2 regions of the Bacillus safensis genome follow, and region 2 is predicted to be linked to the other one. Evidence: a T-box and tRNA genes for the amino acid it is inferred to sense, from the RefSeq annotation. Region 2 holds a T-box; the other holds one or more tRNA genes.
The links. A T-box is a leader RNA that pairs with one kind of tRNA and senses whether it is charged. The one in region 2 lies ahead of thrS (threonine--tRNA ligase), so its partner is inferred to be a tRNA-Thr.

Region 1 (9,211 bases), 1.2 Mb from region 2:
CTTGTTAAGTATCCTCGCTTTTCAGAAAACGCGTAATCCACTTGCTCATCAATCCAGTCATCTACCTGATTAGCCGCTTTTAGTGCATTGGCTAGCTGAAAACCTGGGAATAAGCACTGGATTCGAATATGGTCTTCTTCATTCAGCATCACACTGATTTCTTCATTTTCAGAAAGCAAACAGCCGCCAAATCTTGATTCAGCTAAATTGGGGCTAATCAAATGCTTTTCAACAAGTACCCTCTTTGCTAAAGGCTGCGTTTCATTCATTCGAATCAGAACAAAGTTTCCAATGTCCTTCACTTCCTGGCTAGCAAACTTTTGCTCGAATTGCTGGAGAACAGCTTCAGCTTCAGCTTGAGAAAACTGAGTTGGGAAACGAACATGCTCTAGATTGCGAGCTAGCCGGATACGACTGCTTAGAACAATGTCACTTTCTGGTCCTTTTTGTTTCATCCACTGACTAAGAGCGTCTTGAATAAAATGCTGGAGCGACATGACGTTAATCTCCCTCCCTCTGCTGAGATTGCTCATGCTCTAATGCACGAATTTGATCTCGAACTTCCGCTGCCTTTTCGAACTCTTCCTGTTCAATCAGCTGCTTCAGCTCTTGCTGCATTAACTCAAGTTTCCGGCGAACATGCAGGCTGCCGGCAATTCGTTTTGGTACTTTTCCATTATGGACTGTATTCCCACTATGGACTTTCCGTAAAACAGGGTTCAGATACTGATCAAATGTACGATAGCATTCTGCACAGCCAAATCGGCCTGTTTTTCTGAACTGCTGAAAGGTTAAGCCACACTTAGGACATTGATCCACTTCTTTCGCTTCTTGAAAAATAGACGAGCCCTTGTTCGCACTTGTGGTGAAGCTAGGATCAATATTCAATAAGCCTGATAATAGGTTGTGAATCGAGAAACCTTGGTTTCCACTCATAGCATATGAATCACTGTTTTCTTTTGCACATTGTTCACATATGTGCATTTCTTGTTTTTCTCCATTTATAACTTTCGTAAAGTGAAAAGTGGCTGGTCTCTCATTACATTCTTGACAAATCAATCTTTTCACCCGCTTTACTTTAATTTCAAAGCATTTAACATCGCTTTCATCATCCGAGCACGCAGTTCATCACGTTCAGGTAAATCAATATGCAATACAGAACGGTCCATGACACTAATCATCATCTTAGCTTCTCTTTCAGATAAAATGTTATTTTCAACAAGACGCATGATGATATGATCAGATGCAGCCTGTGATAAACGATGATATATTTGGGAAATAATATTGTTCAATAAGTCGACTTCATCATTCATTTTGACTTTAATGATGCGGATATAGCCACCGCCGCCACGCTTACTTTCAACGATATAGCCTCTCTCGCTCGTAAAGCGTGTATTGATAACATAGTTTATTTGTGAAGGTACGCATTGAAACTTATCTGCAATTTCATTGCGTTTAATTTCTAATATTTCTCGACCGTTCTGATCCAAGACTTCCTTCAAATACTGCTCGATGATATCAGAAATATTTTGTGCCACTCCTCCTCCTCCTCCATTGACTTTGACTATATTTGACTTTAATCTTACTATAAATTTTTTCGATCAATTTTTCAAGATAATCGCTCAACTAACAATATTATTTCCACATTTATATGGTGTCAAACCTCCCAAAAACACAAAAAAGACCAGTTCCGACTGGAACTGATCCTAATAGAAGCTTGGCGGCGTCCTACTCTCACAGGGGGAAACCCCCAACTACCATCGGCGCTGAAGAGCTTAACTTCCGTGTTCGGTATGGGAACGGGTGTGACCTCTTCGCTATCGCCACCAAACCTGATGGAGAGAATGTTCTCTCAAAACTAGATAACAATGTTCATGCTTCACATTAGAATATAGGTTAAGTCCTCGATCTATTAGTATCTGTCAGCTCCACGTGTCACCACGCTTCCACCTCAGACCTATCAACCTGATCATCTTTCAGGGATCTTACTTCCTTGCGGAATGGGAAATCTCATCTTGAGGGGGGCTTCATGCTTAGATGCTTTCAGCACTTATCCCGTCCGCACATAGCTACCCAGCGATGCCCTTGGCAGAACAACTGGTACACCAGCGGTGCGTCCATCCCGGTCCTCTCGTACTAAGGACAGCTCCTCTCAAATTTCCTGCGCCCGCGACGGATAGGGACCGAACTGTCTCACGACGTTCTGAACCCAGCTCGCGTACCGCTTTAATGGGCGAACAGCCCAACCCTTGGGACCGACTACAGCCCCAGGATGCGATGAGCCGACATCGAGGTGCCAAACCTCCCCGTCGATGTGGACTCTTGGGGGAGATAAGCCTGTTATCCCCGGGGTAGCTTTTATCCGTTGAGCGATGGCCCTTCCATGCGGAACCACCGGATCACTAAGCCCGACTTTCGTCCCTGCTCGACTTGTAGGTCTCGCAGTCAAGCTCCCTTGTGCCTTTACACTCTGCGAATGATTTCCAACCATTCTGAGGGAACCTTTGGGCGCCTCCGTTACATTTTAGGAGGCGACCGCCCCAGTCAAACTGCCCACCTGACACTGTCTCCCTGCCCGATAAGGGCAGCGGGTTAGAAGGTCAATACAGCCAGGGTAGTATCCCACCGATGCCTCCACCGAAGCTAGCGCTCCGGTTTCCAAGGCTCCTACCTATCCTGTACAAGCTGTACCAACATTCAATATCAGGCTGCAGTAAAGCTCCACGGGGTCTTTCCGTCCTGTCGCGGGTAACCTGCATCTTCACAGGTACTATAATTTCACCGAGTCTCTCGTTGAGACAGTGCCCAGATCGTTGCGCCTTTCGTGCGGGTCGGAACTTACCCGACAAGGAATTTCGCTACCTTAGGACCGTTATAGTTACGGCCGCCGTTTACTGGGGCTTCAATTCGCACCTTCGCTTACGCTAAGCGCTCCTCTTAACCTTCCAGCACCGGGCAGGCGTCAGCCCCTATACTTCGCCTTACGGCTTCGCAGAGACCTGTGTTTTTGCTAAACAGTCGCCTGGGCCTATTCACTGCGGCTTCTCGGGGCTTTAACACCCTAAGAAGCACCCCTTCTCCCGAAGTTACGGGGTCATTTTGCCGAGTTCCTTAACGAGAGTTCTCTCGATCACCTTAGGATTCTCTCCTCGCCTACCTGTGTCGGTTTGCGGTACGGGCACCTCTCACCTCGCTAGAGGCTTTTCTTGGCAGTGTGGAATCAGGAACTTCGCTACTAAATTTCGCTCGCCATCACAGCTCAGCCTTTACGGGAAACGGATTTGCCTATTTCCCAGCCTAACTGCTTGGACGCGGATATCCAATACCGCGCTTACCCTATCCTCCTGCGTCCCCCCATTGCTCAAATGGTGAGGAGGTGGTACAGGAATATCAACCTGTTGTCCATCGCCTACGCCTTTCGGCCTCGGCTTAGGTCCCGACTAACCCTGAGCGGACGAGCCTTCCTCAGGAAACCTTAGGCATTCGGTGGACGGGATTCTCACCCGTCTTTCGCTACTCATACCGGCATTCTCACTTCTAAGCGCTCCACCAGTCCTTCCGGTCTGGCTTCACAGCCCTTAGAACGCTCTCCTACCACTGTTCGTAAGAACAGTCCGCAGCTTCGGTGATACGTTTAGCCCCGGTACATTTTCGGCGCAGAGTCACTCGACCAGTGAGCTATTACGCACTCTTTAAATGGTGGCTGCTTCTAAGCCAACATCCTGGTTGTCTAAGCAACTCCACATCCTTTTCCACTTAACGTATACTTTGGGACCTTAGCTGGCGGTCTGGGCTGTTTCCCTTTCGACTACGGATCTTATCACTCGCAGTCTGACTCCCAAGGATAAGTCATCGGCATTCGGAGTTTGACTGAATTCGGTAACCCGGTAGGGGCCCCTAGTCCAATCAGTGCTCTACCTCCGAGACTCTTACCTTGAGGCTAGCCCTAAAGCTATTTCGGAGAGAACCAGCTATCTCCAGGTTCGATTGGCATTTCACCCCTACCCACACCTCATCCCCGCACTTTTCAACGTGCGTGGGTTCGGGCCTCCATTCAGTGTTACCTGAACTTCACCCTGGACATGGGTAGATCACCTGGTTTCGGGTCTACGACCACGTACTCATGCGCCCTATTCAGACTCGCTTTCGCTGCGGCTCCGCATCTTCTGCTTAACCTTGCACGGGATCGTAACTCGCCGGTTCATTCTACAAAAGGCACGCCATCACCCGTTAACGGGCTCTGACTACTTGTAGGCACACGGTTTCAGGATCTATTTCACTCCCCTTCCGGGGTGCTTTTCACCTTTCCCTCACGGTACTGGTTCACTATCGGTCACTAGGGAGTATTTAGCCTTGGGAGATGGTCCTCCCGGATTCCGACGGAATTTCACGTGTTCCGCCGTACTCAGGATCCACTCTGGAGAGAACAACATTTCAGTTACAGGGCTGTTACCTTCTTTGGCGGGCCTTTCCAGACCTCTTCGCTTATATCGTTCCTTTGTAACTCCGTATAGAGTGTCCTACAACCCCAAGAGGCAAGCCTCTTGGTTTGGGCTGTTCCCGTTTCGCTCGCCGCTACTCAGGGAATCGCATTTGCTTTCTCTTCCTCCGGGTACTTAGATGTTTCAGTTCCCCGGGTATGCCTTCTCATACTCTATGTATTCAAGTATGGATACTACTCCATTACGAGCAGTGGGTTTCCCCATTCGGAAATCTCCGGATCAAAGCTTGCTTACAGCTCCCCGAAGCATATCGGTGTTCGTCCCGTCCTTCATCGGCTCCTAGTGCCAAGGCATCCACCGTGCGCCCTTTCTAACTTAACCATTTCTTACTTTAGAAAGAATCACTATGTGTGATGAACTTTGCATTGCATTCAATGTGAATGTATTACTTATTGTTATCTAGTTTTCAAAGAACAATCCTGTCTCGCTAGAGACATGTTTTGAAGGAATGATCCTTCAAAACTAAACAAGACGAAAACGTACGCTGCTCCATATATCCTTAGAAAGGAGGTGATCCAGCCGCACCTTCCGATACGGCTACCTTGTTACGACTTCACCCCAATCATCTGCCCCACCTTCGGCGGCTGGCTCCATAAAGGTTACCTCACCGACTTCGGGTGTTGCAAACTCTCGTGGTGTGACGGGCGGTGTGTACAAGGCCCGGGAACGTATTCACCGCGGCATGCTGATCCGCGATTACTAGCGATTCCAGCTTCACGCAGTCGAGTTGCAGACTGCGATCCGAACTGAGAACAGATTTATGGGATTGGCTAAACCTTGCGGTCTTGCAGCCCTTTGTTCTGTCCATTGTAGCACGTGTGTAGCCCAGGTCATAAGGGGCATGATGATTTGACGTCATCCCCACCTTCCTCCGGTTTGTCACCGGCAGTCACCTTAGAGTGCCCAACTGAATGCTGGCAACTAAGATCAAGGGTTGCGCTCGTTGCGGGACTTAACCCAACATCTCACGACACGAGCTGACGACAACCATGCACCACCTGTCACTCTGTCCCCGAAGGGAAAGCCCTATCTCTAGGGTTGTCAGAGGATGTCAAGACCTGGTAAGGTTCTTCGCGTTGCTTCGAATTAAACCACATGCTCCACCGCTTGTGCGGGCCCCCGTCAATTCCTTTGAGTTTCAGTCTTGCGACCGTACTCCCCAGGCGGAGTGCTTAATGCGTTAGCTGCAGCACTAAGGGGCGGAAACCCCCTAACACTTAGCACTCATCGTTTACGGCGTGGACTACCAGGGTATCTAATCCTGTTCGCTCCCCACGCTTTCGCTCCTCAGCGTCAGTTACAGACCAGAGAGTCGCCTTCGCCACTGGTGTTCCTCCACATCTCTACGCATTTCACCGCTACACGTGGAATTCCACTCTCCTCTTCTGCACTCAAGTTTCCCAGTTTCCAATGACCCTCCCCGGTTGAGCCGGGGGCTTTCACATCAGACTTAAGAAACCGCCTGCGAGCCCTTTACGCCCAATAATTCCGGACAACGCTTGCCACCTACGTATTACCGCGGCTGCTGGCACGTAGTTAGCCGTGGCTTTCTGGTTAGGTACCGTCAAGGTGCGAGCAGTTACTCTGGCACTTGTTCTTCCCTAACAACAGAGCTTTACGATCCGAAAACCTTCATCACTCACGCGGCGTTGCTCCGTCAGACTTTCGTCCATTGCGGAAGATTCCCTACTGCTGCCTCCCGTAGGAGTCTGGGCCGTGTCTCAGTCCCAGTGTGGCCGATCACCCTCTCAGGTCGGCTACGCATCGTCGCCTTGGTGAGCCATTACCCCACCAACTAGCTAATGCGCCGCGGGTCCATCTGTAAGTGACAGCCGAAACCGTCTTTCATCCTTGAACCATGCGGTTCAAGGAACTATCCGGTATTAGCTCCGGTTTCCCGGAGTTATCCCAGTCTTACAGGCAGGTTACCCACGTGTTACTCACCCGTCCGCCGCTAACATCCGGGAGCAAGCTCCCTTCTGTCCGCTCGACTTGCATGTATTAGGCACGCCGCCAGCGTTCGTCCTGAGCCAGGATCAAACTCTCCGAAAAAATACAAAACCGAAGTTTTGCTTTTCGCCAGTTTGACTGACTACCTATGAAGTTTCATAGGATTTTTTTATAAAAACTCGAATTAACAGGTACGTTTTGTCTTGTTTAGTTTTCAAAGATCATATTGGTGGAGCCTAGCGGGATCGAACCGCTGACCTCCTGCGTGCAAGGCAGGCGCTCTCCCAGCTGAGCTAAGGCCCCATAAAAGATGGTCGGGAAGACAGGATTCGAACCTGCGACCCCTTGGTCCCAAACCAAGTGCTCTACCAAGCTGAGCTACTTCCCGATCTTAATGGCGCGCCCGAGAGGAGTCGAACCCCTAACCTTTTGATCCGTAGTCAAACGCTCTATCCAATTGAGCTACGGGCGCTTATTTATAATGCCGAGGGCCGGACTTGAACCGGCACGGTAGTCACCTACCGCAGGATTTTAAGTCCTGTGTGTCTGCCAATTCCACCACCCCGGCGTGGATGGTATAAGCGGAAGACGGGATTCGAACCCGCGACCCCCACCTTGGCAAGGTGGTGTTCTACCACTGAACTACTTCCGCATTACAGGATTTCTTTATTTTATTTGGCAATGCGGGTGAAGGGACTTGAACCCCCACGTCATAAAGACACTAGATCCTAAGTCTAGCGCGTCTGCCAATTCCGCCACACCCGCATGAAACATGGTGAGCCATGAAGGACTCGAACCTTCGACCCTCTGATTAAAAGTCAGATGCTCTACCAACTGAGCTAATGGCTCGCTTTAAAAACGACTTGTCTATCTTACCATATGAAAGTGGTGCCGGCAAGAGGACTTGAACCCCCAACCTACTGATTACAAGTCAGTTGCTCTACCAGTTGAGCTACACCGGCTTTATCTATCCTAACATTATGTAAGAATAAATATGGTGGAGGATGACGGGCTCGAACCGCCGACCCTCTGCTTGTAAGGCAGATGCTCTCCCAGCTGAGCTAATCCTCCATATTGTGTCGTTTCGAAGTGTCTCTCGATCTGACAAATAGTATTATATAACGATAAGATATTGTTTGTAAAGACTTTTTTAAAATAATTTTTGAATTTATTTTAAAGCTGTTTTTTCACCTTTTCGTTAAGGCACCTAAAGAATTTTACCACTTGTCTCATCATTTTAAAAGCCTTTTTTTCATTTTTTTATGTTTTTTTGTTAAAAAGAGCGCTTATATGGCTCTATCATTGCAAATACAGCAATTTCGAAGCTTTCATATCCTTGTTTTATTTCATATATCTCTGGATAAAAAACATCCAAAAAAGAAATTCTATTATTATTTTATTTTTCTGAGAAATCTTTTTTGCCTAAAAAAGTGTAAAAATAATTACTGGTCTTTACTATTTTTCAACAAATCGTTTCACATTAATTTTTCTGCTGCTTCAAACACTCAACAGTCTTATCATCGATATAAAGTTTTACCAGGAGAATTAATATTAGTATTGTTTCTTTCTCCTTTTAAGTTAAAAATTTAGCAATAGCTGACTATCCCCTTTGGGGTGAGGGTGCCTTTCTATCTCGTGACCCTGTACATCACCTCTTTACGTCTATTTAGTCCAAGGAGAGGTTTTCTATGCTTTTAATGACCCTTGATAATTTGAGCTGCTGGTTCATATGATGACTGAAGTGTTAAATTGAAGGAACAACGTATTCTCACTTTACGAACCTATTATATAGAAGCAAGTCATTCAAAAACACAAAAAAGACCAGTTCCGACTGGAACTGATCCTAATAGAAGCTTGGCGGCGTCCTACTCTCACAGGGGGAAACCCCCAACTACCATCGGCGCTGAAGAGCTTAACTTCCGTGTTCGGTATGGGAACGGGTGTGACCTCTTCGCTATCGCCACCAAACCTGATGGAGAGAATGTTCTCTCAAAACTAAATAACAATGTTCAAACTTCACATTAGAATATAGGTTAAGTCCTCGATCTATTAGTATCTGTCAGCTCCACGTGTCACCACGCTTCCACCTCAGACCTATCAACCTGATCATCTTTCAGGGATCTTACTTCCTTGCGGAATGGGAAATCTCATCTTGAGGGGGGCTTCATGCTTAGATGCTTTCAGCACTTATCCCGTCCGCACATAGCTACCCAGCGATGCCCTTGGCAGAACAACTGGTACACCAGCGGTGCGTCCATCCCGGTCCTCTCGTACTAAGGACAGCTCCTCTCAAATTTCCTGCGCCCGCGACGGATAGGGACCGAACTGTCTCACGACGTTCTGAACCCAGCTCGCGTACCGCTTTAATGGGCGAACAGCCCAACCCTTGGGACCGACTACAGCCCCAGGATGCGATGAGCCGACATCGAGGTGCCAAACCTCCCCGTCGATGTGGACTCTTGGGGGAGATAAGCCTGTTATCCCCGGGGTAGCTTTTATCCGTTGAGCGATGGCCCTTCCATGCGGAACCACCGGATCACTAAGCCCGACTTTCGTCCCTGCTCGACTTGTAGGTCTCGCAGTCAAGCTCCCTTGTGCCTTTACACTCTGCGAATGATTTCCAACCATTCTGAGGGAACCTTTGGGCGCCTCCGTTACATTTTAGGAGGCGACCGCCCCAGTCAAACTGCCCACCTGACACTGTCTCCCTGCCCGATAAGGGCAGCGGGTTAGAAGGTCAATACAGCCAGGGTAGTATC
Region 2 (9,211 bases):
GAGGTGAGATGGGATGAAACCGATCGGTCGTTCATTTGAACAGCTAAAAGGACGAGTAGATTTTCGCGTGAGATACAATCAGATTAAAGAAAGTGTGTTATCTGATGAAGATGTGAAGGCTTTTTTACAGAAGCATCAAGAAGAGATACATGAAGACATGATCAATCGCAGCTTGAACCGGCTCTTTGAATATGTGCAGCAGTCGAAGGGCTGCTCTTACTGCTTAGATGACGAAAACGTTAATGCGATTTTAGATGGGTATCACCCGAAGCTTGTGATCAAAGGTCAGAGTATTGATATTGAATATTCTCCTTGCCCAGTCAAGCTGCGGCTCGATAGACAGAAGAAACAGCAAGAGCTGATGAAAAGCATGTATATTCCGCAAAATGTCCTTCAAGCGACGTTCGCTGATCTGAACGTTGTGGGGAGACAAGAGGTCATTCAAAAAGTAGGTCAATTCCTCCAAAGCTATGATGAGACTGGAAAAGGAAAAGGCTTGTATTTACACGGAAAGTTTGGAGTAGGAAAAACGTATATACTGGCAGCTATTGCGCAGCAGCTAGCGGAGAAAGAATACCCATCTCTCCTTGTTTACGTGCCTGAATTTGTAAGAGAGTTAAAAAATTCATTAGCCGATCATACGCTAGAAGAAAAGCTGAATATGGTCAAGTCCACTCCTATTTTAATGCTTGATGATATTGGGGCAGAATCGATGACAAGCTGGGTGCGGGATGAACTGCTCGGTACGATCTTACAATACCGTATGGCAGAGCAGCTGCCGACATTTTTCTCTTCTAATTTCTCACCAAACGAGCTGAAGCATCACTTTACGTACTCACAGCGGGGAGAAAAAGAAGAGGTCAAAGCCGCTCGTTTAATGGAACGGATTCTCTATTTAGCAGAGCCAGTGTTGCTCGAAGGAGAAAACCGCCGTCATTTATAAAAGCGTATGTCACCTGAAGGAGGAGCAAATGAAATGAACAAAAGAAAATGGCTGCTTTTTCTTGTGATTGGCATTCTTGCTGCTGCGCTGTGGTGGCTGAATAAACAGCATCTTCAGCTGGCGCCAAAAGATGTGAAGAATTGGGTGCTTCAATTTGGAATGCTGGCTCCCTTTGTTTTTCTTTTCTTATCTCTTTTCCGCCCGTTTGTTCTCGTCCCGATTACGGTCTTTTCTTTGGCGGCAGGTTTGGCATTCGGCAGTGTCCTTGGGACGATTTATGCCCTCATTGGAGCGACAGCCGGGGCAACAGGCTCTTTCATGATTGCTTCAACCTTTCGTGCAAAAAAGAAGGAAACGGAATCAAACAGCCGAAAGCTGAAAGCGGTGACGTCCCGCATTCAGGAGCATGGATTTCTTTATATTTTGTTATTGCGTATTGCACCGATTCACTTTGATTTTGTCAGCTATGCGGCAGCTGCTTCACGTGCAAATTATCGTGCATTTGTGACAGCCACCTTTTTAGGCTTAATACCGGGGACAATTGCGTTAAATGTTCTCGGCTCAAGCTTTGTCAGCGGAAATTATGCCGCCTTAGTGGTTGTTTGTTTGATTTATTTGATCTTTATCTCTGTTCCACTCATTTTAAAAAGAAAGATGCCTGATTTATTTTAGGCGTCTATTTTTTATGTTCCCCCCATATATATGTAACAGATGTCGTTAGGGGGGACAAACATGCTTGAAATAATCTTTGAAGATGAATATGATACCGCCGCTTTTTTACATCTTGCTGAACACTTAGACAGTCGGCATCACATGTCAATTCAACAAGGGAAAGACCGGCTTCTCATAGAGGCGAAGGAATCCGAAGAAGCACTTGAGCACATTGTGCGGCCATTACTGGTTCACTTTTTTTTGGAATGCAAAGAAAATGAGCGCATGCGCAGCATCCTTGAAAACACCTATTTGTTTAAAGATCCTGAAGAGCAGCACCAAATTCTTTCCATCGCACACAGTATCATGAACGGGGACTTAGATGATATTCCCGGCATTCAGCAAGACCCGTCAAGAGAAGCCCTTTTAAGAAAGGAGCTTGAAGCGATTTCTTTACAGCAAGGCGTTTTTTCAATTGGTTCATTTATGACATTTAGACTGTCAGAGTATGACCGAAGGCTGAAGAACTATGTTGAAGTGTCCATTGAAGAATACAAAATGGAGCAAGAGTATCAAAATTTCATTCAATCACTTCGAGACTATGTGATGGCAAGAGAGCCTAGGCTCGAAAAAGTACATGTTGTGCATCAGGACCGCCTGGTGATTTGGGAATTTCGCTACGCTTCTGAGCGTGATCAAAAACAATACATAGACAGACAGTTTGTAAGAGAGCATCCAATGTATATTGATTCGCAGCTGATTGCACCGCTTGTCTCCATTGCACCGCAAAAAATTGACCTATTTACAAATGATACAGGTCACTCGATGGTGCAAACCATTCAAAATATTTTTCAAGAAAGGGTCGAGGTGTTCCCGTCTCATTCATTCCAAGAGCAGAATGTTCAATTTGTACATGCTCATTTCAACAAGAAAAGTGAAAAGCTTTCTTGATTTTCACGAAAAAACGTTTTATAATACGGTGTAACTTCATACAGAGACCGTATTGATAAGGACATGAACAAATGAACACCCGCTTAAAGAGAGGGAAGCCGCGGCTGAAAGCTTCCTAGCAGAGGACCATTTGCTTTACCACCTTTGAACATCAGCTGTGAACTTTTTAGTAATGGCTGACGGGAATTCCCGTTATCGAACCGCAAGCCGTATTTGCTTATGAAAAAGCAAGCTGCAAATACGGGAAAAAGGGTGGAACCACGATTCCGTTTATTCAACCTCGTCCCTTTCCAGGGGGCGGGGTTTTTATATTGCCAAAAAAAGGAGTGACCAGAGATGTCAGAACAAATTCAACTTACATTTCCAGATGGAGCAGTCAAGGAGTTTGACAAAACAGCTACAACAGAAGACATCGCGGCATCAATTAGCCCGGGCCTAAAGAAAAAAGCACTTGCCGGTAAATTGAACGGTAAAGAAATAGATCTGCGTACGCCGCTATTAGAAAGTGGAACAATCGAGATCATCACAGATAAAAGTGAAGAAGCACTCGACATTATGCGCCACAGCACAGCTCATTTGCTAGCGCAGGCGATCAAACGTCTGTATGGAAAAGAGCATCACGTTCAGTTTGGCGTAGGTCCTGTCATCGAAAATGGCTTCTACTACGATGTGGACATCGATGTTGCAATCACACCTGAAGACTTACCAAAGATTGAAAAAGAAATGAAGAAAATCATTAACAGCAATCTGCCAATTGAGCGAATTGAAGTATCAAGAGAAGAAGCGAAAAAGCGCTTTGAAGCGATTGGTGATGAATTAAAGCTTGAACTGTTAGAGGCGATTCCAGAAGGTGAAGCTGTGACGATTTATGAGCAGGGGGAATTCTTTGACCTCTGCCGCGGGATTCATTTGCCGTCTACAGGAAAAATCAAAGAGTTTAAACTGTTAAGCCTTGCCGGTGCATACTGGAGAGGCGACAGTAACAACCAAATGCTTCAGCGTATTTACGGAACAGCTTTCTTCAGCAAAGAAGATTTAAATGAGCACTTACGTCTGCTGGAAGAAGCGAAAGAACGCGATCACCGTAAGCTTGGAAAAGAGCTGAAACTGTTTGCGAATTCTCAAAAGGTTGGTCAAGGACTTCCGCTTTGGCTGCCAAAAGGCGCTACAATCCGCCGCGTCATTGAGCGTTACATTGTCGATAAAGAAGTGCGTCTTGGCTATGAACATGTGTACACACCAGTTCTTGCAAGTGTTGAATTGTATAAAACATCAGGACACTGGGCGCATTATCAAGAAGACATGTTCCCAGTAATGGAAATGGACAACGAAGATCTTGTTCTTCGTCCGATGAACTGTCCGCACCATATGATGATTTACAAAAACGAGCCGCACAGCTATCGCGAATTGCCAATTCGTATTGCAGAGCTTGGTACAATGCACCGCTATGAAATGTCAGGTGCCTTATCCGGCCTTCAGCGTGTTCGCGGTATGACATTAAACGATGCACACATCTTTGTTCGTCCAGATCAAATCAAAGACGAGTTCATCCGTACAGTTCGTTTAATTGAAGAAGTGTATCAAGACTTTGGCTTGAATGACTACACATTCCGCTTATCTTATCGTGATCCAGAAGATACTGAGAAGTATTTCGATGACGATGCGATGTGGAATAAAGCACAATCGATGCTGAAGGATGCAATGGACGAGCTTGGTCACGACTACTATGAAGCAGAAGGCGAAGCGGCATTTTATGGGCCGAAGCTTGATGTACAAGTGAAGACAGCTCTTGGAAAAGAAGAGACATTATCCACTGTACAGCTTGATTTCTTACTTCCAGAACGCTTTGATCTCACATATATCGGAGAAGATGGAAAGCACCATCGTCCAGTCGTGATTCATAGAGGCGTTGTTTCTACAATGGAACGTTTCGTTGCCTTCTTAATTGAAGAATACAAAGGAGCCCTTCCAACATGGCTGGCACCTGTACAATTCCAAGTCATCCCAGTTTCACCGTCTGTTCATTTAGACTATGCGAAAAAAGTACAAGAACGTTTGCAGCTTAAAGGTCTTCGTGTAGAGCTTGACAGCCGCGATGAAAAAATTGGGTACAAAATTAGAGAAGCGCAAATGCAAAAGATTCCGTACATGCTTGTCGTCGGAGATCAAGAAGCAGAAAATGGCGCTGTCAATGTAAGAAAGTACGGGGAACAAGATTCAGAAACAATGGATCTTGAAGCCTTTGTGAAACATGCAGTAGCAGAAGCAAAGAAATAATAAGCACAGCCAGTGATTCTCTTTAGGTCACTGGCTTTTTTCTTTTTGGAAAACACCTCCACTAGTGATCCAATTCCTAAAAAGAGACGTTTAGATAGTACAAAAGTAAGGGTAAGTATGTACTATTGGTTCGAGACAAATTGGGGGAATGAAAGCGATGATGCAAACAACAAACAATTTATCGTCACATGTATTGGAGCAATCAGCTGTTCTTCGTGCATTAGAGCACTCGCTGGCAATGATTGAATTTAATGTGACAGGTGAAGTTCTATGGGTGAACAATATTTTTGCAAAAGCCATGGGATATTCTAAAGAAGAGATGATCGGTCTTCAACATAGACAGTTCTGTCCTCCGCATATTACAGAACACACGAGCTATCACATGTTTTGGAAGCGTTTGAGAGAAGGTCAAGTTTTTCAAGAAAAAGTGCAGCGGATCACGAAAAACGGCAGCAGCTTATGGCTTGAAGCGACATATTCACCTGTTCGAGATGAAGAAGGAACTGTAGTAGGTGTTGTGAAAGTGGCGACAGATATTACGGAGAGAGAACATACAATGAAGCAAGTCGTAGAAGACTTAAAGGAGATGTCTGCAAAATTAATGGAACGAGCAGAAGTTGGCATTCAGCATAGTCAAAGTGTCAATGCCTCCTTTGATCATATAGCAAACGAAACCGATCAAAATATGAGCTTGCTAAAAGGATTAACCGAGCGGGTAGAGTCCATCAGCTCCATTGCTGCAAGCATTAACAGCATTTCTTCACAAACCCAGCTGCTCGCCTTAAATGCGGCAATAGAAGCGGCACATGCGGGTTCCTATGGAAATGGCTTTAGTGTAGTGGCAGCAGAAATTCGAAAGCTAGCGACAAATTCAAAAGAAGCGATCGTCAAGGTAGATCAATACGTGAAGGCGATTCATGCAGAAGTAGAGAAAGTCAGCAGCGGAACAAGCCGGGCAAAGACAACCGTGTTTACTAACCGGGATCTTGTAAAGCAGGCAAGTGAGGAATTCATCATTGTAGGAGAAGCAGCACGCGGCTTAGACCGGCAAGCGCAAAGTCTAGCGGCAATCATATAGCTCTAAGACTACAAAAACACCCAATCTCGTCGTCAGGAGAAGGGTGTTTTTTTGTTCTATTTTAATATATCAAACAATTCATGTAAGTCTTTGATTTCATAATCAGGCGTCACATCTGTTTCGTTTTTCTTGCCATGGCGATTGATCCAAACGGTTTGGATGCCAGCGCGAGATGCGCCGAGAATATCTGTTTTCGGATTATCTCCAACCATGATCACTTCGTCTTTTGTTAAGTTTAACAGCTGAAGGCAGTGCTCAAAGATACCCGGATCAGGTTTGCCTTTCCCGTAGTCTCCTGAAATCACAATTTCGTTAAAATAAGGGGCAAGCTCAGGAACACCTGCCAGTTTTTCCTTTTGAAGGCTAGGATCTCCGTTTGTTAAAAGGAGCAATTCGTAGCTGCCTTTCAGGCGGTTTAAAACAGGGTATGTTTCTTCATAGACATATGGGCGTTTTCTGCGCTCTGCTGCAAAGAAATCAGCCAAATATTGTCCAAATGCCTCATCGTCAATTCCCGCTGCCCTTAAGCCATTGGTCCAAGCGTTTTTGCGATACTCAGGTGCAAGGGCGTTCAGCTTTTGAAAGCCTTCGCTAATCGGTTCACTAAAATTCGACCACAGTCCTTCGAAAGGATTAATGCCGATCATGACAGTATAATCATATGTTTCATAGGAAGAGTACAGCTTTCTTGCTTCTTCACGTACAAGCTGTTCAAACGATTCTGGATCAAGTCCATATTTCTTTTCCGCTTCCCGGCAAGTTTCCTGAAAAGTTGCGTGAATGCTTTTTTCATCCCAAAGCAAAGTATCATCTAAATCGAAAAATACGGCTTTCATGATCTTCTCCCTTGTTATGTATGTGTTACCTTCAATTGCAAGTGACAGGCTCATGTTCATTTTACAATAGAAGAAGAGGGCAATAAAGAAAAGATTTGAGAGATATTTGATCATTGACCGCACATGATAGAATAGAAAGACAGTAGATATGACATACATCATTTGAGGTGGCCAGTTTGCTTCATTTAATTATCATGATGATCGAGCGTGTGGGGATCATCGTTATTTTAGGATTTGTGCTTGCCCATGTGAAGGGTTTTCGCAATCTATTGCTACATAATCAAGGGGTTCGGAAAAAGGCAATTCTTGTCTTCATTTTTGCTTCTTTTAGTATTATCAGCAATTACACAGGAATTGAAATTCAGCAGCAAATTGTCATGAATCATGAGTTTTCTTATCACCTTGGCTCGTCAAGCTCTATCGCCAATACGAGAATTATGGGGATCGAAATGGGTGGTTTAATCGGGGGGCCGTTTGTAGGGATTGGCGCAGGGCTTTTAGCTGGAATTCATCGCTATTCCTTAGGAGGAAGCACCGCGCTCAGCTGTGCGATTTCTTCCATTTTAGCGGGTGTCATTGCAGGCTATGTCGGCAGCAGGTTTAAGCGGAGGAATCGAATGGTGACACCTCGCCAAGCAGCTCTTTTTGGGGTGGCGATGGAATCATTACAGATGATCATTATCCTTCTGTTTGCAAAGCCATTTGCGGATGCATGGGGGCTTGTCAGTATCATCGCCCTGCCGATGATCTTTGTGAATGGAATCGGCAGCTTTATCTTTTTATCTATTTTACAGTCAGTCATTCGGCAAGAAGAGCAGGCAAAAGCGATGCAGACACATCGTGTATTTTCGATCGCCGATCAAACACTGCCTTTTTTCCGCCAAGGGTTAAATGAACAGTCATGTAAAAGTGTGGCGGAGATCATTCATCGGTTGACTGAAACAGATGCAGTCTCCTTAACAGACACAGAAAAGATTTTAGCGCATGTCGGAGATGGAACAGATCATCATATTCCATCTAAAAGCCTGATTACAGGGCTGTCGAAACAGGTCTTGATGAGCGGCAAGATTATGAAGGCACATTCGAAGGGCGAAATCAATTGTTCAGTCGCCCATTGCCCTCTTGAAGCGGCCATCGTGCTGCCGCTCACTTCTAACGGTCAAACGATTGGAACGTTAAAAATGTATTTCAATTCTCCGGTCGGATTAAGCAGGGTGGAAGAGGAGCTTGCAGAAGGTTTGGCGATGCTGTTTTCCACACAGCTTGAGCTGGGGGAGGCGGAAACTCAAAGCCGCCTCTTAAAAGATGCAGAGATCAAAGCACTTCAAGCACAAGTGAACCCGCACTTTTTATTTAACGCTATTAATACCATCTCTGTTTTATGCAGAACCAATGTGGAGATGGCAAGGAAGCTGCTGCTTCAGCTAAGTATTTATTTTCGTTCAAATATGCAAGGCGCCCGCCAGCTGCTGATTCCAATGCAGAAAGAGATTCAGCATGTGGAGGCATATTTATCACTCGAACAAGCAAGGTTTCCAAATAGGTACCATGTGACCTTTCAAATCGAAAAGGAGCTGGAGCAGGTGATGATTCCGCCCTTTGTGCTTCAGGTGCTTGTTGAAAACGCAGTGAGACATGCTTTTCCTAAACATCAAAAGAATTGTGAAGTCATCGTATCTGCTTTGATGAAAGATGGGCATGTTTATATGAAAGTGACAGATAATGGACAAGGGATCGATGATGACAAGATGGCTCAGCTATTAAAAGCGCCTGTCGAATCACTAGAAGGAACAGGGACAGCCCTTTTTAATTTAGATCAGCGGTTAAGAGGGATTTTTGGCAGACAAGCCGCTTTATCCATTCATAGTGACAAAGGCACTGACATCTCATTTCGCATTCCGATGGACTATGTAAAAAAGGATGATTCTCGTTGATGAAAGTATTAATCGTAGATGATGAAGTGTTAGCAAGAGATGAATTAAAATACTTATTACGAAGAACGAAAGAGGATGTTCAAATACAGGAAGCAGAAAATATAGAATCTGCTTTTGACCGGATGGTCGATCATAAACCGGATCTGCTCTTTTTAGACATTGATTTATCTGGTGAGAACGGATTTGATATTGCGAAAAGGCTCAACCGGATGTCTGATCCGCCAGCGGTTGTATTTGCGACAGCCTTTGATCAATATGCGCTGAAGGCGTTTGAGGTAAGTGCCCTTGATTACTTAACAAAACCATTTGATGAAGAGCGGCTGCTCCAGACCATTCAAAAGTTTAAAAAGTGGAAATCTGTTGAGACGCAAGAGCACCAGCTGTCAGATGAGAAAGCGCCCCACCAGCAAAAATTAGCGATCTCAGTCGATGACTCAATTGTGATCCTGCGAGTTGAAGAGATCATGTATGTAGGACTCAGCGAGGGGAAAAAGGTCGTGAAAACAAAGGATCACATGTATGAGGTCTCAGAACCGCTGGT

Region 1: it has a tRNA-Thr gene. The T-box ahead of thrS (threonine--tRNA ligase) is inferred to sense a tRNA for this amino acid. The anticodon was not compared.

The regions. Positions count from the first base shown of each region.
Region 1 covers NZ_CP154909.1:87,670-96,880, reverse strand. The annotation lists gene AAYR28_RS00545 (protein arginine kinase) at 1-497, opposite strand, end outside; gene AAYR28_RS00540 (UvrB/UvrC motif-containing protein) at 502-1,059, opposite strand; gene AAYR28_RS00535 (CtsR family transcriptional regulator) at 1,074-1,538, opposite strand; rRNA gene rrf (5S ribosomal RNA) at 1,716-1,831, opposite strand; rRNA gene AAYR28_RS00525 (23S ribosomal RNA) at 1,893-4,823, opposite strand; rRNA gene AAYR28_RS00520 (16S ribosomal RNA) at 5,006-6,554, opposite strand; tRNA gene AAYR28_RS00515 (tRNA-Ala) at 6,680-6,755, opposite strand; tRNA gene AAYR28_RS00510 (tRNA-Pro) at 6,764-6,840, opposite strand; tRNA gene AAYR28_RS00505 (tRNA-Arg) at 6,848-6,924, opposite strand; tRNA gene AAYR28_RS00500 (tRNA-Leu) at 6,935-7,020, opposite strand; tRNA gene AAYR28_RS00495 (tRNA-Gly) at 7,033-7,104, opposite strand; tRNA gene AAYR28_RS00490 (tRNA-Leu) at 7,135-7,217, opposite strand; tRNA gene AAYR28_RS00485 (tRNA-Lys) at 7,226-7,301, opposite strand; tRNA gene AAYR28_RS00480 (tRNA-Thr) at 7,339-7,414, opposite strand; tRNA gene AAYR28_RS00475 (tRNA-Val) at 7,448-7,523, opposite strand; rRNA gene rrf (5S ribosomal RNA) at 8,305-8,420, opposite strand; rRNA gene AAYR28_RS00465 (23S ribosomal RNA) at 8,482-9,211, opposite strand, start outside.
Region 2 covers NZ_CP154909.1:2,536,602-2,545,812, reverse strand. The annotation lists gene dnaI (primosomal protein DnaI) at 14-943, shown strand; gene AAYR28_RS13060 (TVP38/TMEM64 family protein) at 977-1,615, shown strand; gene ytxC (putative sporulation protein YtxC) at 1,676-2,545, shown strand; T-box leader at 2,589-2,836, shown strand; gene thrS (threonine--tRNA ligase) at 2,882-4,822, shown strand; gene AAYR28_RS13045 (methyl-accepting chemotaxis protein) at 4,980-5,900, shown strand; gene AAYR28_RS13040 (HAD family hydrolase) at 5,957-6,736, opposite strand; gene AAYR28_RS13035 (sensor histidine kinase) at 6,913-8,670, shown strand; gene AAYR28_RS13030 (LytR/AlgR family response regulator transcription factor) at 8,667-9,211, shown strand, end outside.